3 regions of the Streptococcus sp. Z554 genome follow, and region 3 is predicted to be linked to each of the others. Evidence: predicted binding sites of a transcription regulator. Region 3 holds the regulator's gene; each other region holds the start of a gene.
The links. Region 3 encodes Rex, which represses fermentation and respiration genes when NADH is low (regulators of the CRP and FNR family bind a similar motif). Its sites were predicted from a motif close to TTGTGAANTANTTCACAA; they were not measured.
Positions count from the first base shown of each region.

Region 1: the regulator Rex is predicted to act here: its motif matches at 1,045-1,062, upstream of ACVC7R_RS06410 ((S)-acetoin forming diacetyl reductase).
Region 2: the regulator Rex is predicted to act here: its motif matches at 881-898, upstream of ACVC7R_RS08310 (iron-containing alcohol dehydrogenase).

Region 1 is NZ_JBRKNV010000006.1:46,372-52,347, reverse strand. Features, by position in the region: gene ACVC7R_RS06425 (winged helix-turn-helix transcriptional regulator) at 1-237, opposite strand, end outside; gene ACVC7R_RS06420 (nuclear transport factor 2 family protein) at 388-777, shown strand; partial or broken gene ACVC7R_RS06415 (oligoendopeptidase F) at 819-1,001, opposite strand; gene ACVC7R_RS06410 ((S)-acetoin forming diacetyl reductase) at 1,182-1,946, shown strand; gene ACVC7R_RS06405 (16S rRNA (uracil(1498)-N(3))-methyltransferase) at 2,095-2,835, opposite strand; gene prmA (50S ribosomal protein L11 methyltransferase) at 2,837-3,787, opposite strand; gene ACVC7R_RS06395 (GIY-YIG nuclease family protein) at 3,798-4,694, opposite strand; gene ACVC7R_RS06390 (NUDIX hydrolase) at 4,695-5,123, opposite strand; gene ACVC7R_RS06385 (DUF3013 family protein) at 5,133-5,603, opposite strand.
Region 2 is NZ_JBRKNV010000011.1:42,318-48,293, reverse strand. Features, by position in the region: partial or broken gene ACVC7R_RS08315 (transposase) at 1-644, opposite strand, end outside; gene ACVC7R_RS08310 (iron-containing alcohol dehydrogenase) at 974-2,125, shown strand; gene ACVC7R_RS08305 (glycosyltransferase) at 2,312-3,586, shown strand; gene ACVC7R_RS08300 (NAD-dependent epimerase/dehydratase family protein) at 3,583-4,563, shown strand; gene ACVC7R_RS08295 (MBL fold metallo-hydrolase) at 4,538-5,353, shown strand; gene ACVC7R_RS08290 (F390 synthetase-related protein) at 5,331-5,976, shown strand, end outside.
Region 3 is NZ_JBRKNV010000001.1:267,209-273,184, reverse strand. Features, by position in the region: gene radC (RadC family protein) at 1-496, shown strand, start outside; gene ACVC7R_RS01410 (gamma-glutamyl-gamma-aminobutyrate hydrolase family protein) at 520-1,209, opposite strand; gene ACVC7R_RS01405 (redox-sensing transcriptional repressor Rex) at 1,225-1,866, opposite strand; gene ACVC7R_RS01400 (DUF4649 family protein) at 1,953-2,162, opposite strand; gene ACVC7R_RS01395 (DUF1831 domain-containing protein) at 2,172-2,519, opposite strand; gene ACVC7R_RS01390 (cysteine desulfurase family protein) at 2,525-3,640, opposite strand; gene ACVC7R_RS01385 (ribose-phosphate diphosphokinase) at 3,656-4,600, opposite strand; gene ACVC7R_RS01380 (CYTH domain-containing protein) at 4,724-5,293, opposite strand; gene ACVC7R_RS01375 (GTP pyrophosphokinase) at 5,427-5,976, shown strand, end outside.

The DNA of each region.
Region 1 (5,976 bases), on a different contig from region 3:
AACTCGTGGTGGAACTTCGGCATAGACCTTTCGTTGAACAATCTTATCCTTTTCTAATTGACGGAGATGACGTGTCAAAATAGTTTGAGTAATCCCAGGCAATAATCTCTGCAATTCTTTAAATCGTTTGGTACCCGTACTCAACTGATAAATGATTACCAGTGCCCATTTCCCCGTTAAAACCCTCTGCGTTGTCGCAAATGGACAAATACCATACTCACTCACTTTATTTGTCATAAAATATCTTCTTTCTATTTTTTTAAAAAAATTTATCTTTTAGTATCAATAAAAGTACTACTTTTGATACTAGCTATCAAAAAAGTGTCTACTTGTTTTTTTGTTTGTAACTGTTACAATTATATCATAAAAAAGAAATGGAGAATATATATGTCAACAAACTTAGAAATTTTCAATACTTATAACCAATCTTTAATTGCTGGTGACTTTCCTGGTGTCTTTGAAACGATGGCAGACGATATTATCTGGCACCAACCTGGTACTCATAGTATATCTGGTACAGTTGTTGGTAAGGACCAACTAGGATCTCACCTAGCTACTTTTGCTGAGAAAACTAATGGAACCTTTAAGGTGATAACAAATTGGGTTTCTGATAATAAGGATTTTGTCGCAGCTAATGTTACTTTTCTTGGAACACGTGCTGATGGTACTGAACTCAATATGAACGGGATTGACCTCTTCCGTATTGAAGACGGGAAAATCAAAGAAGTTTGGCTCTTCTCTTCAGATCAAGCTGAAGAAGATAGCTTTTGGGGATAAGCAAAACAGATTGGAAAAATCCAATCTGTTTTTACTTATACTCATAACTCAGCACTGTAGGAGATAATCTGATCAACCATATCAGACAAGAACTGAATGGTATCGCGGAGAGATTTATCAGTTGAGATATCTGCTCCGATAATCATAGCAGACTCAAGTGGTGTCTTGCTACCACCTGATTTGAGGAGGTTGAGCCAGTCTTCAGCTCCAGTCTCAGATAGTTTTTTCACTCTTAGAGGGTTTATTTTCCCAAAAACCAGTCTTTGTTTGACACAAATTTCACAAAGGTGTATACTAAAAAGCGATAGGACTTCTTTTAGAAACCTATCACGACTCACTTATAACCCTTTGCTGTTCTTTTATGAACGTTTAAATGGTATCACGGATACCAAAGGAGGAATCATATGTCTAAAGTAGCTATTGTTACAGGTGCAGGTCAAGGAATCGGTTTTGCAATCGCAAAACGCTTGGTCCAAGATGGTTTTAAGGTTGGAGTATTAGACTACAATGCTGAAACAGCTGAAAAAGCAGTTGCTGAGTTGTCAGCAGAGAATGCTTTAGCTGTTGTAGCAGATGTGTCTAAACAAGCGGAGGTTGCTGCAGCTTTCCAAAAAGTTGTAGACCATTTCGGAGACTTGAACGTTGTGGTAAACAACGCTGGTGTCGCTCCGACTACACCTCTAGATACGATTACAGAAGAACAGTTCAATCGTACCTTTGCTATTAACGTTGGTGGGGTAATCTGGGGAGCACAAGCTGCTCAAGCTCAGTTCAAAGCACTTGGTCATGGTGGTAAAATCATCAACGCTACTTCTCAAGCAGGTGTTGTCGGAAATCCAAACTTGACTGTTTATGGTGGTACAAAATTCGCTGTTCGTGGTATTACTCAAACATTGGCACGTGACTTAGCTGATTCAGGTATCACTGTTAATGCGTATGCTCCAGGTATCGTTAAAACACCAATGATGTATGATATCGCTCACGAAGTTGGGAAAAATGCAGGAAAAGACGACGAATGGGGTATGCAAACATTCGCAAAAGATATTACATTGAAACGCCTATCTGAGCCAGAAGATGTCGCTGCAGCGGTTAGCTTCCTTGCTGGACCAGATTCAAACTACATTACAGGTCAAACCATTATCGTCGATGGTGGTATGCAATTCCATTAAAATTAAAAAAAAGAGGTTGGATTAAATCCAACCTCATTTTTTATTTGGTGATTCTACATTGGAATCCTTTTTTATTCCCTTAACTCTGCACTATAAGCAATAATCTGATTGACCGTATCAGAATAGAAGAGTGAAGAAGTATTCATTTTCACTCTAATTCTACCAATACACTAATGGCTGATAGGGCGTAAAGTGGTGCTGTTTCTGCTCTTAGAATGCGAGGACCAAGCCCTGCCAATACTGCTCCCTTGGCTGTAAAACTTTCAATTTCTGCAGGGGATAAACCACCTTCTGGACCAAAGATAAAGAGCAACTTAGCTCCTTTTTCAAGACCAGTGACTGCTTGTATCAAAGCAGCACTTTCTCCTTCTTTAGCTGACTCTTCATAAGCCACCACGATGCGGTCAAACTGGTCTAACTGAGCTAGAAAGTCTACCTTTTTTTCAAAAAGGGTAATGCTTGGGACAAGATTCCGCTTGCTTTGCTCGGCTGCTCCAAGGGCGATTTTTTCTAGTTTTTCGATTTTCTTGCCCAATTTTTTGCCGTCCCACTTAGCGACTGACCAGTCGGCAGGGAAGGCCCAGATTTGACTAGCACCTAGTTCCGTCACCTTTTGAGTGATGAACTCGAGCTTATCTCCCTTGGGAAAGCCAGAGGCAATGGTCACTTGGACTGGTAGTTCTACATTGTCAGCTAATTCTTCAACCAACTCAAACTGACGTGCTTCCACATTTACCACGCGCGCCAAACGCTTGATCCCATCATCAAAAACTAAAGTAACCTCATCATTTTCCTTCAGGCGCATGACCTGAAACATGTGCTTGCTGGTTTCCTTGTCCTCGATAGTGACAGGTGAGATTGCACTCCCCTTGACAAAATACTGCTGCATGCTAGCCTCCAATCACACCAGAAATATCCTTGGTCTTCTTGAAGACACAGGCATTCCACTCCCCTTGGATCATGTGGGTTTCGAGGAAAAATCCAGCCGCTTCTGCTGACTCACGCACCATGTCCCACTTGTCCTTAATAATGCCACTCATGATAAGATAGCCTTCGTCCTTGACCAAACGATAAGCATCATCCGTTAGATGAATGAGAATACCCGCCAAGATGTTGGCCACGATGACGTCTGCCTCAATCTCCACTCCCTTGAGCAAATCGCCTGGCGCCACATGGATATTTTCCATGCCCGGATTGAGCTCAATATTTTCCTGAGCGACACGAACCGCCACATCATCCAGATCATAGGCAAAGATTTCCTTGGCACCCAGAAGAGAGCTGGCAATGGAAAGAACCCCTGAACCTGTCCCCACATCTAGTACTGTTTCGCCACCACGAAGGACCTGCTCCAAGGCAAAAAGACTCATCTTAGTCGTCGGGTGTGTTCCAGTCCCAAAGGCCATACCAGGATCCAGCTTGATAATCTTTTCTCCCGCAGTAGCCTCATAGTCCGTCCATGACGGCACAATAGTCAAGTCACGAGTGATGCGGGCTGGTTCATAGTATTTCTTCCAGTTATCCGCCCAGTCTTCCTCAGCCAAGGCAGTCGTGCCAATCTTAACCTCGCCCAAATCCATAAAATCTGTCAATTCTGCCAAGCGAGCCTGCAAATCAGTCTCCACTGCCACTACATCAACCGTTTCAGGGTAGTAGGCGGTCACTACGATTTCTTCCTGTTGCTCGACCTCAGGGAAAATCTCACCGAAGCGGTCCACATTTCCCACATAGTCCATACTGTCTTCGATTACTACCCCTTGGGCACCTAACTCAATCAGGAGATTAGAGACCAGCTCCTCTCCCTCACGCTTGACTGTAACTTTTAACTCTTGCCATGTTTCCATCTGATTCTCCTTAACCCTCCATTTCTTCTAATTCTTTTAAAGTCTTGCCGTCCTTATTTTTCCAATCAGTTCGTCCATTCGTATTCATTCCTAGCACAAAAGCAGCTGCATAAGATGGACTGGAGAACAGTTGTTTTTCTTGTAAAACACCATCTTTAATCACATTTGACTTGATTAATTCCTCACGCAATTCTTTTAGACTTGCTGGTATTGCGGATGAATCAACTTCATCAACTTGACTGCCTTCTAAAACAACAAAACCCTCCGAAGTCTGTTCACAGATAGCTTCAATCATTCGATTTGATTTCTTTGTTTTTCGCTTTAGATAGAGATAAGTTAAATTATCATCAGAAACATTCTGATTTGTTTTCTTGGTCATAGGAACAAACACTCGGTACCCTAAGGTCCCTACAATCATCAAAGTGTTTTCCACAACCTCATCTAACTCTGACTGCTTTTCTTCTGTTACATTCCCAGAATTGGGCTCATTCCCATTTTTTACAATGAAGCGCCCCGTGTCCTTTGCCAGCTGTGTAAATTTATTTTCCAAGTAACTAATTTCCGTGGGGCCAAAGGAGTTATTCTGCGTCGTCAAAATAATGACATCATTAAAATAATCTGCATGGTTGTCACGAGTATGTTCCTGAACACGTAAAAGGACACCTTCACCATTTTTGCGATTCGTCGCCTGCCCGATGTAGGTAACATCCTTTTGCTTATCCTCATTACGACCAAATAGGAAATAAATGCCACTTTGCTTCATTTCATCACGTGATTTTAAATCAGCCAATTGAATTCGAGGAATTTTATAAATCACCCCTGTCCAATTGGACAAGGTACATTTAATTATCCCAGTAACTTCTCCATCCATGAGAAACATATTGATATTCTTACTACGATTTGGCATCTACCTTACTTCCTCCAAATAATCCCTCAATCTCCCCTGCAACTGCGGAACTACTTGACTGGATGTCAAAAATTCCTCAATGTTCATCAGTTTATAGGCTTGCCCTTCATCTCCAAATATGATATTGCCAAACTGTTCTTGGCTTAGCTGACCAACCATAAATACTGACTGTCTACCTTCATAGAGCATGCTAGGATAGACCTTGCTCCAAAGCAGACAATCTTCAGTCAAATGAATCCCCAATTCCTCAAAAACTTCACGCGCCGCACATTCAAAAGGGCTTTCGTCCCCTTCACGACCACCACCTGGTAGCTCCCACATATTGGGCCAGGGAATGGTTAGTTTGTCATCACGTAAGATAGTCAGGATTTTATCCCCACAAATCAAGGCAATCTTACAACCTTGGAAATCAGTAACTTCTATTTCCATGCTGGACTCCTAATATCTCGGATAAGGGTAAAATTCTCCTTCTTCCAAACCGACTTTCCCTTCTTCAAAGACTTCTTGGTTCCATTCCATGACGAATTCTTCTGCTTCTGGGTCTTCCAAAAAGTCCATGAGGGCATCTAGTCCAACTTCTGCAGTATCTTTAAGGAATAGCGCAAAATAAGCTAAAAATTCACGAGAAAAACCTTTCTTCGGCAGGTAAGGGATGACTGTGAGATAGTCTTCTGCATTAACTGTTGACTTGGCAGGGTTGTAAAAAAGCACCGCTTCTTCAAATAGGATATCGTCTGACGACACTTCTCCTTCCTCATCCACCATCTCCACCCCTGCAGCATTTTGCGCCTCTAGCAGAAAACTCACTTCAACTGCATGATTGCGCTTGTCCCAACTAATCTCATAGTCAAAAGGAAAGTTCTTATCCAACTCTTCCTGTAAAACATCTAAAAATCCGTATGTTGCCATGTTGTCCTCTTTCTATACGACTCTTAAATCGCCCCGAATACTCGGAAATATGCTAAAATAGATACTACCATATTACCACATTCGTATCAGAAAATCCATGTTAGAAAGGACTGCTATGCCAGACAATCTCGCGCTTCGTATGCGCCCCAAAAAAACTTGATATCATTTGCTTTCTTTAAAAATCTTTAAGGCATAAGGTCAACTTAGTTTTCTTGAAAATTCATAAAATATCAACAAAAAAACTCAAAGGGACTAGCAAATCATTTCTTTCAGAAAACGAGATACCAGCACTGCAAATCAACTTTTTAGCATCTACTACCCTTTTATTCATTAGCAATTTACCTCAATTTGTAGTATCATATTGAAAAGGAAA
Region 2 (5,976 bases), on a different contig from region 3:
AATTGATTTATTACTTCAACATGAATGAGACTCATAGCACGGCTTAAGTGTTGGAGTAAAACAGTCCAGTGGAGTATTTTAGCCTGAGTTTAGAAATATAATAACGAAGGGTGAATGCGATCCAGAACGATTTTAGCTTTTGGGAGTGAAACAGTCTGAGAGACTGTTTCAACATCTCAGGACATAAGCACAGGAAGACGAGAAAAATTATGCTTAAAGTGAAAATCATTGAGCTTTCGAATGACAGTTGACGTTGAAATGGTTAGCTGTTGAGCAATGTCGGTCATAGACGTCTTTTCAACCAGCTCCTGAGCAATTTTTTGATGAATAATACGAGGAATTTGATGTTTCTTTTTGACGATAAAAATCTTAGCGACTGACATTTTCTAACAATGATAGCACTTGAAACGACGCTTTCTAAGGATGATTCTAGTAGGCATGCTAGTTGTTTCAAGGTAAGAAATGTTAGAAGGTTTTTGGAAGTCATATTTCCTCATCAGACGTCCACAATCAGTCCAAGCTGGGACCTCATAATCCAGCTTAGCGAGGATTTTCTTGTGTGTATCTCTATTGACAACATCCATAAATTGGATATTAAGGTCTTTAATGTCAATGAGTTTTGTAATAAAACGTAATGGTTCCATATGATTCTTTCTAATGATGGTTTGATCGCTTTTCATTATAGGTCTTATGGGATTTTTTTCTACAACAAAATAGGCTTCATAATATCCATAGGGGATTTACCCACTACAAATATTATTGAGCCTTTTTGTTTATCATGAAGTTTCTATGTAACCTCTCAATAAAATAATTTCTCTCAGTTTTGGCTGACTTTTATTTACTTATAAATCTTTGCTGAAATATTTAAAAAAATTATTATTTGTTAAAAAAATCACAAATATTTGAAAATATAGGAAATATATTATATAATTAACCTAAATATATAGCGTGAAAAACGCAAGGAGGAAAAAATATGGCAACATTTTACGTTCCAGCAGTCAACCTTATTGGTAAAGGTGTGGTAAATGAAGTTGGGCCTTATGTTAAGGAGTTAGGCTATACTAAGGCTCTTTTGGTGACAGATAAGTATATAGAATCAAGTGATATCTTGCCAAAAATTTTAAAACCTTTAGATGATGAAGGGATTGCTTACGTTATCTTTAGTGATGTTGAACCTAACCCTACTTGTAAAAATGTTATGGATGGGGTCGCTGCTTTGAAAGAGCATAACTGTGACTTTATCATCTCTGTCGGTGGTGGCTCTCCACAGGATGCAGCTAGCTGTATTTCTATAATCGCTACTAATGGCGGTAAGCCACAGGATTATGAAGGTTTGCATAAGTCTGCTCAAAAAGGCCTTCCTGTTGTAGCTATCAATACTACTGCAGGTACATCAGCAGAAATTACCATCAACTACGTTATCACTGATGAAGAGCGTAAGGTTAAAATGGTAATGGTTGATAAGAACAGTCTTGCTCTTATCTCTGTTAATGACCCTGAATTGATGATTTCAAAACCTCAAGCTTTGACTGCTGCTACTGGTATGGATGCTCTTACTCACGCTGTTGAAGCTTTGGTAACACCAGGTGCTTATGATGTGACCAAGAAACTCTCTATCGGAGCTATCGAGTTGATCAAAGAATATCTTCCACGTGCAGTAGAAAACGGACACGACATCGAAGCTCGTGAAGGTATGGTTAATGCTATCTTCCTTGGAGGAATGAGCTTTAACAATGCTGGACTTGGCTATGTTCACTCAATGGCTCACCAATTGGGTGCTGTCTATAACTTGCCTCATGGCGTTTGCTGTGCTATGCTTTTGCCAGTCGTTGAGCGTGAAAATGCCAAACGTGTACCTGTAGCCTTCCGTAATGTTGCTAAGGCCTTGGGTATGCAAATCGAAGGAAAATCAGATGAAGAATGTGCGGCTTATGCTATTTCTGAAATTGAAAAACTTTCTGAAACTGTCGGTATTCCTAAGAAATTGACAGAACTTGGTATCGAAGAAAAAGACTTTGACTTTGAATACCTTTCTAAGAATGCCTTGATTGATGCTTGTGCACCAGGTAATCCATTCATGCCAACTTTGGAAGAAACTATTGCTTTCTATAAGGAATTGTTCTAAGCAAAGCTCATTTGGAAAATCTTTTAGGGATTGTAAATTTAAGATTCTTACATTAGGAATTCCTCCCGAATATTCAATTAATGTATTAGGAAACCAAATACTATTCCTATGATTTAAAACCAATAATATTTAAGAAGAACTATCCTTGTGATAGTTCTTTTTTGGAAAATTTGATATGCTAGGGTTATGAAGAAAATCAAAATCGATGTAGTGGCTGTTCCCTTAAGTGGGCATCTCTATCCTACTTTGAATTTACTTGCACCACTATTACAAAATCCTCAGTATGAGATTCGTTTATTCACTGGTCCTCAGAAAAAGGCTGTTGCAGAGGCGGTTGGTTTTCAGGTTCTTCCCATTTTAGAGGGACACGTAAAGGAATTTGAAAAAGCTGCCAACAATAAGGAGCAGTTAGGAATTATTTCAGCCTATCGGCAGTTGTCTGCTAGTCTTGATTTAATAAACCTAGTTTCGGACCAATTAATCCAAGAATGGACAAATCACCGTCCGGATATTGTCATAGTGGACTTTATCACACTATCTGGCGGACTTGTAGCTGAGCAGATGGGGATTCCGTGGATAACAACTATGGCGACCCAGTTTGCGATTGAAACGACAGAGGGACCTCCTTGTTTCTTTGGAGGAATGGGGTCTCCCCGGAATAACTGGCAAGTTTTACAACAGTTTCTTGGAAGAAAAATAACTCATTTGGGAAAACGGATAGTAACTTTTTTATTACGAGACCGCTTAAGGCGTTATCATTTTAAACTTTACAATCAGAAAGGCCAAGAAACTATTTATTCTCCCTATTCTATCTTAGGTGTTGGGATGAAAGAAGTGGAGTTGAAGAAAGGGTTTCCTAAGCATTTTCGTTGGGTGGGCCCATCAGGGGCTTCAGTTGAGGCTGGAGAGGATTATCCTTTAGATTTAACTCCTTTTATAGAGCGAAAGAAAGTTTTGGTAACTTGTGGGACACAGCTAGCTTGGGCTAAAGAGAACCTTATCTATCAAGCTAAGCAACTTGCGAAAGCTCATCCGGAATGTCACTTTTTTGTGACTCGTGGAGTTGGTGGGGAAGCTTTTCAATGTGAGAATCTCATGGAGAATCTGTCCCTTGTTTCTTATCTCCCTTATAAGGAGTACATCCCTCAGATGGATTATGTCATTCATCATGGTGGAGCTGGGATTTTTTATCAATGTATTATTTATGGTAAACCAGCTTTGATTCTGCCTCATGATTATGACCAATTTGATTATGCTGTTCGTGGGGTTGAAGCCGGTGTTGCTTTCTCAGCTAAAAGAGATAATAGCAAGGCCATTGGACAAGCCTTTGAGGAGCTGTTAGCTAAAGAAAATTGGCCAGAATTAGAGACTTTGCGCCAAGCAGCACAGTCTTATCATCCGACGGAAATTTTAGAGAACGAAATTCATCGTCTGCTAGCAAATAAGGAGAAAGAAAAATGAAAACAGTCTTAGTAACTGGAGCGACAGGTTTCTTGGGTAAATATGTAGTCGAAGAATTAGTCGAGCATGGTTATCAGGTCCGAGCTTTTGGTAGAAATAGAAAAGTTGGTCACTCCTTAGAGAATTCTTCGGTCAGTTTTTTTCAAGGGGACCTAACCAAAGCTGAGGATGTGGGAGAAGCTTGTAAGGGGATGGATATGGTCGTTCATGCGGGAGCTCTGTCAACAGTTTGGGGTCCGTGGGAAGATTTTTATCAGGCCAATGTTTTAGGGACTAAAACGGTTCTCGAAGCTTGTCGCCAAGCTGGGATTCAGCGCTTAGTCTATGTATCTTCACCAAGTATCTATGCTGCTCCTAAGGATCAGCTGGCTATCAAAGAAAGTGATGCTCCAGAGGAAAACAATCTCAATAATTATATTCGTAGTAAATTAGCTTCGGAGAAACTCTTTAAAGATTATCCAGATGTTCCTAGTATCATCTTGAGACCTCGGGGGCTTTTTGGGATTGGAGATACCAGTATTTTGCCACGGGTGATCAATCTTAGTCAAAAAATAGGAATTCCTTTGATTGGAGATGGGCGTCAGCTCATGGACATGACCTGTGTGGAAAATGTAGCTTTGGCAATTCGTTTAGCTTTAGAAGTTCCAGAAGCAAAAGGTGATATCTATAACATCACTAATGGCGAGCCAAGAGCTTTTAGGGATTTGCTAGAAGAAAGTTTGACAGGTTTGGGTTATCCAATCAAATATAGAAAAATTCCAGCATCTCTCTTATCGGGAATTGCCAGTAGTTTAGAATTTCTATACAAAACTCTGAATCTTAAAGGGGAGCCAGCCCTGACACGCTATACCTATTACCTGCTTCGCTATAGTCAGACTCTTGATATTAGTAAGGCTGAGAAGGAGCTGGGTTATCATCCAAAAATAAGTATTTCAGAAGGGATAGAGCAATATGTCCAAGATTATCGAAAGCATTGAGTATTTCCCAGCAGGATATTGTACTAGTTATACCGGCTTACTCTTTAAGGGTGTCAAGAATAGAAAGATGACTTTTCCAGCAGGTGTCTTTTTAATCAAGCATAGGGAAAAGGGGTATCTGCTTTATGATACTGGCTATCACTATGATATTAAGAGGAAACTTCGCTATGGCTTTTATCGTCTAGGAACGCCAGTTCAAATGACGGAAAAGGATCAGATTTCACATTTGCTGAAAGCTAAAGGAATTAAGCCAGAAGACATTAACTATGTCTTGCTTTCTCATTTACATCCAGATCATCTGGGAGGGGCTAGTTTCTTTCCTTATGCAAACTTTATCCTGACTCAGGAAGTGTATGATGTTTATAAGAAACCAAAACTAAAAGATTTAATTTTTAAAGAATTTTTGCCGACTACTTTTGAGGAAAAGTTGACAGTTATTAAGGCAGATCAGCAGAATGCTAACTTTAACTATCGGCCTACCAAGGATCTGTTTGGAGACGGAAGTATCCTTGTAGCTTCGATAGATGGGCATGCCAAGGGGCAAGCTTGTCTCTTTATTCCAGACTATCATCTTTTTATCGCGGCGGATCTTTGTTGGGGAATAGACCTCTTGCCTTATACCAAGCAGATGCACCTGATTCCTTCCTTGGTTCAAGATAGCAAGGCTGACTATATTAAGGGAACAGAGTTACTGGAAGAAGTCTTGATAGACGGTATTGAGGTAGTTGTCAGCCACGACCCTGTAGAAAGGATTGAGCGGATTTTGTATGAAAAAAATAACCTTTCTTAAAACGTTTATCCAAACTCGGTGGCTTCATCATTTTAAGTCTCGAGAAGCTTTAGAAAACTATCAGAAAAAGCAACTGGCTAGCTATATGGCCTTTCTAAGACGTGAGTCACCTTATTTTAAAAATGGTGTACCTAGCGACTTTGACCATATGGACAAGACTTTTATGATGACCCATTTCAATGAGCTCAACACCCAAGGAGTGGATCGAGACGAGGCCTTGGCGTTGGCTATCGAAAGTGAAAAGACTCGAAATTTTACAGAGCTCAAAGGAGAAATAGCTGTTGGGTTGTCTTCTGGAACATCTGGACACCGGGGGCTCTTTATCACGACTGAAAAAGAGCGAAGCATGTGGGCGGCAGCTATCTTGGCAAAAATGTTGCCTAAAGGTCAACTTTTTGGACACCGCATCGCCTTTTTCCTCAGAGCGGATAATGAACTCTATCAGGCAATCAATACGGCGCTCATTCGTTTAGAATACTTTGATATTTTCAAGAATACAGACGAGCATATCGATCGACTGAATAGCTACCAACCGACCATTGTGGTGGCACCTGCTTCTATGTTGATTGAATTGAGCAAGCGCCTAAAAGCAGGAGAGCTAAAGATTCATCCGCAAAAAATCG
Region 3 (5,976 bases):
AAAAATGAGTCTACAAGAATTGCAGACTTTATCAGGTATTGGACGAGTTAAAGCTATCGAACTACAAGCCATGATTGAACTAGGTTACCGGATTCATAAACGAGAAACTGTAGAGATGGAGAGTATCCTCAGTAGTCGAAAGTTAGCTAAAAAGATGCAAGCTGAGCTGGGAGATAAAAAACAAGAGCACCTGGTGGCGCTCTATCTAAATACTCAAAATCAAATCATTCATCAGCAAACCATTTTTATCGGCTCAGCTACTAGAAGTATTGCTGAACCTAGAGAGATTCTCCACTACGCCTTGAAACATATGGCAACGTCAGTAATTCTAGTTCATAATCATCCTTCAGGAGCAGTGGTTCCCAGTCCCAACGATGACCATGTTACCAAGCTTGTTAAAGAAGCCTGTGAGTTGATGGGGTTGGTCCTATTAGACCATCTAATCGTCTCTCACTCCGATTATTTTAGTTATCGTGAGAAGACAGATATGATATAAAAAACCTGTATATAATACAGGTTTTACAGTTCATTGACGACATAGTCAAAAAGTGTTTTATCTTTGGGACGATTTTCAAAAAGGAATTCTGGATGCCATTGAACACCAAGATAAGGGAAGCCGTCTGTAGTTGTAACAGCTTCGATAATACCATCTTTAGGATCATGAGCTACAACCTTTAGATTCGGAGCTAGGTCCTTAATGCTTTGATGGTGAAAAGAGTTGATATGAGAGATTTCCCCATATATTTCTCGGAGAATCGTATCTGGTTCAGTTATGAGGCGTTGGGTCGTGTATTCGGCCGAACAGTCTTGCCAATGATCCTCAATCTCTTGATAGAGAGAACCACCCATAGCCACGTTAAAGAGTTGAGTTCCACGACAGACAGAGAAAATCGGTTTCTTTTGCTTGATTGCTTCTTTAATGAGGGCTAACTCAAAAATATCGCGTTGAAGGTGGTAATCGTCGCTATCAATAGCTTTTGGTTCACCATAGAATTTTGGGTCAACATTTTGTCCACCAGTTAGGATGAGTTTATCAATTAGGCTAACGTAGTAACGAGCCATTTCTTCATCACCAATTGGTAGGATAATGGGAATTCCTCCGGCTTCTTTAACACCTTCTATAAAGCCTTTCGCAGCATAACTCATCATCAGTTCATCATCTGGATGAGTTTTTTCATTTCCTGTAATCCCAATAACTGGTTTCTTCATAAATAATTTCGCTTTCTAATCCTCTTTACGCATGAAATAGAGGAGGGTTTGAAGTTCGCTTGTGAGATCGACATACTGAACAACTACATCTTTTGGAAGATGTAGGTGAACAGGAGAAAAACTAAGGATACCTTTGATACCAGCATCGACCAGAAGATCAGCAACTTCTTGCGATTTAACACTAGGGACTGTTAGAATAGCTGTTTTTACATCAGCATCTTTAATTTTTTCCTTAATTTGAGAGATTCCATAGATTGGAACACCATCAGGAGTTCGAGTGCCGACCTCTGGATGATCATCTAGATCAAAAGCCATGATGATTTTCATCTTGTTACGCTCATGAAAGCGGTAGTGGAGGAGGGCATGTCCCATATTTCCAATACCCACAAGCATAACATTGGTAATAGAATTATCATTTAAAAGATCAGCGAAAAAGTTCATGAGCTTTTTGACATCATAGCCAAATCCACGACGTCCAAGTTCGCCAAAGTAAGAGAAGTCACGACGAACAGTGGCAGAATCAATTCCAATGGCTTCTGCAATTTGTTTGGAATTAGCTCTTTCAATTTTCTCGGCATTAAATCTTTTAAAAATACGGTAATAGAGAGAAAGTCTCTTTGCTGTTGCTTTTGGAATAGCAGACTGTTTTTCTTTCACAAAATCACAACCTTTCTATCTACTATTTTATAGAAAGCTTGTGAAAATTGCAACAATAACGAAAAAAAACTAAGAAAAATCTTAGTTTAGGTATTTTCGTGATAGGTTGTTAAAAAACGATAAAGATTTCCAAGAAGACCTTGATAGATTTTAACCCCATTGTGGGTCAGTGATGTGACAACAGTCGTATCAGGAAGCGTCACACAGCCTGATAGAGAAAGCATAAGAGCTTCATAGTCTTCGTATTCTTGAATACGCACTACTTGATAGGCATCTTTATAAGTTAATCGAAACATAACAACCTTCTATCTTTCGCTTTTTGTAAATATGCCACGTTCAACCAGGCTATCCATCAAAAAGTAGAATTTCTCTTGGTGGATATGAGTTTCTTCTGATTTGAAGATATCAACTAAACGTAGACCAAATTTATCAGTGATATTGATTTTTACACCAGTTAAGTCTTTGTTGATGATAATCTTAAGTTGGAATCCTTCTCCACTATTTGGAACTTTTTCAAGTAGACGCGTTAATTCATAGTTACCAACTTTAGTTTCAAAAAAAGTATTATCTTTAAGCGTAAATTTTTTAACAGTTGGACTAAGTGTGTAATCGTAACGACAATTTTTAAGTTTAATCGTTTGTTCAAATGCCATTAAGTTTATCCTCCGATGATATTTTTAAAAGTTTTAGCAAGAGTTATCATTTCTTGTTCTGTATTTTGAGGTGAAATGCTGACGCGTACAGACTCGTGTAAGCGAGGAGATTCTTCTCCGTAGAAGGCTTGAAGAACATGACTGACCTGTACAACACCAGCTGTACAAGCAGAACCCGTTGAAATAGAAATACCTTCAAGATCCAAACGAAGGAGTAGCAGATCATTGCGTTGGCCTGGAAATCCGATATTGAGGACATAGGGAAGATTTTCCTTACCTTGATTGAGATAATAGGCTGTCCCATTCAATTCAGTTAAAAATATTTCCTGTAACTTTTGAACTTTTTCAAAGTTGCTTTCTAAATGTTCAAGATCGTCCTTAAGGGCTGCAACCATCCCTATAATTGCAGGAAGATTTTCTGTTCCTGCTCTTTTTTTCTGCTCTTGATCTCCTCCATGTAGGTAAGAGTCAAAATCTGTAGAAGCAGCGTATAGGAAACCGATACCCTTCGGACCATGAAATTTATGGGCAGAAGCACTGAGGAAATCTATTCCTAGTTCTTCAGGAAGAATCTCTAATTTCCCAACCGCTTGAACAGCATCGACATGATAAGCTGCTGGATGTTCTTTTAGAACTGTACCAATCTCAGCTATAGGTAATAGAGTACCTGTTTCGTTGTTGACATACATAGTTGAAACAAGAATGGTATCGTCACGCAGTGCATTTTTCACTTGGTCTGCCGTGATATCTTGATTTTCAGGTTTTAAGATCGTTACTTCAAATCCGAAATTTTCTACCAAATATTCGATCGGCTCAAGAACTGAATGATGCTCGATAGCAGTAGTAATAATATGTTTCCCACGATTTTGATGACGAAGACAGTAGCCGATAATAGCTGTATTATTACTTTCTGTACCACCCGAAGTGAAGAAAATGTGTTGGGGCTTTGTACCTAGTAAACCAGCTAACTCTTGACGGGCTTCACGTAATAATTTTCCCGCTTGACGCCCATGACCATGAATACTAGAAGGATTGCCATAAGTCTCCTGCATGACTTGAGTCATTGCTGAGATAGCTGCAGATGACATGGGGGTCGTAGCAGCATTATCTAAATAAATCAAAAACTCACCTAATTTCTATTTAAATAGTGGACTAACTGGTTTTCTTGAGTGAATACGAACCATTGCATCACCAATCAATTCGCTAGCAGTGATGTATTGTACGTTTTTAGGTTTTTTACTTTCTGTCAATACAGAATCTGTAACTAGGATTTCTTTGATATTAGCTGCATCTAACAACTCTGCAGCACCGTTAACGAAAAGTCCATGACTTGATACTGCGTAAATGTCAGTTGCTCCATCGCGTTCTAGAATTCTAGCTGCTTCAGAGAAAGTGCGTCCGGTGTTAAGAATGTCATCAATCAGGATTGCCTTCTTACCTTCGACATCACCGATAATGTAACCTTGACTGCGTTCAGAATCATCTTGTGCATAATCAATGATAGCAATTGGTGCATCGAGGTATTCTGCAAGACTACGAGCACGTTTTACACCAGAGTTTTTAGGACTAACAACAACCACATCTGAACCAGTTAACCCTTTATCGCAGTAATGTTTAGCAAAAAGTGGAATAGTGTAGAGGTTATCTACAGGAATATCAAAGAAACCTTGAACCTGAACAGCATGAAGATCGAGAGTCAATACACGACTAACTCCAGCTTTTACCAACATATTAGCAACAAGTTTAGCTGTAAGAGGCTCGCGAGAAGAAGCAATACGGTCTTGACGTGCATAACCAAAATAAGGCATAACAACATTAATTGTATTTGCACTAGCACGAACACAAGCGTCGACCGTGATTAAAAGCTCCATTAAATGATTGCTAACGGGATAAGAAGTAGACTGAATAATGTAAACATCATATCCACGTACACTTTCTTCAATGTTAACTTGGATTTCGCCATCAGAGAACTGACGAGAAGATACTTTTCCAAGTGGAACACCAGCAGCATCTGCAATCTTTTGAGCAATTTCATGATTGGATGAAAGCGAAAAAAGCTTCATATTTTTTGTATCTGACATTGATAAACCGTCCTCTATAAACTGTGTGAATCAGCGAAAATAACAAATTTAAAAGAAAGTGTTTTCTTTCGCAGACTCAATTATTTTTTATCCCTTCTATTTTATCAAAAAAAGAAGATTATTTCAGTATTTTTTCATATTTTCTATAAATCGTACTAATTTTGAAGGACCTTTCTTATACTGGATTTCATTTGCTCGTAAAAACTCTTGAAAATCAAGGTTCCCTTGGACGCCGTTTTCTACTTCCAGTTCAAGTTCATAATCAACAATATCGAAGTAGTGGCTTTGATCAAGGGCCATGAGTCCAATAGCTGTTTCTTTTTCGTAACGAACGGTTGTTAAACAACCTAAAACAACCCAACCATTTGGTGAGAGTCCCCGACTGTTTAATTCCTCCATAATCATCCCCTGAGGGAGTTTACATTCTTCAAGACAAAAGTTAGCTTCCTCCAGAGTAAGCGCTTGGTTGTATTCCATATTTCCAACTTCTTGAGGGATTTTTATGGTCAATTCAGCGCTTGTATCGAAGGTACGAATACGCATAGCAATTTTATGTTGGCGAAGATAAAAATCAGGCGTATCTAAGTAGTAATTTTTCTGTGTAACTGGTGTGACTTCTAAAAATTGAGCTTGCAATCGGTCATATTCTTCTTCAGTGAGAAGTGTTTTCATTTCAATTTCTAAATGTTTCATTTTTTCAACCTTTTCTTTATATTTGAAAGCGATTTATGGTATAATAAGCATTGTATTTATTGTATATGATTTTCATGAGAAAATCAAAAACTAGATAAATGATACTGCTTAAAGAATTGGATGCAATAGTTATATGATTACAGAATGGGAAGAATTTTTAGATCCTTACATTCAAGCTGTCGGAGAGCTAAAAATAAAACTCCGTGGAATCCGAAAACAATATAGAAAACAAAACCGACATTCTCCAATTGAGTTTGTCACGGGTCGGGTGAAACCGATTGAAAGTATCAAAGAAAAAATGGCACGCCGTGGAATTGGCTACGATACACTTGAACAAGATTTGCAAGATATTGCAGGTTTACGTGTCATGGTTCAATTTGTAGACGATGTGAAAGAGGTTGTTGCAATCCTTCGTAAAAGACAGGATATGAGAGTTGTTCAAGAACGTGATTATATCACACATCGCAAGGCATCAGGTTATCGTTCTTACCATGTGATTATTGAGTATACGGTTGATACCATATATGGCGCAAAAACGATTCTAGTTGAGATTCAAATTCGTACCTTAGCTATGAACTTTTGGGCTACAATTGAACATTCCCTCAACTATAAATATCAGGGAGACTTCCCTGAAGAAATCAAAGAAAGGCTTGAGATTACTGCCAGAATTTCTCATCAGCTAG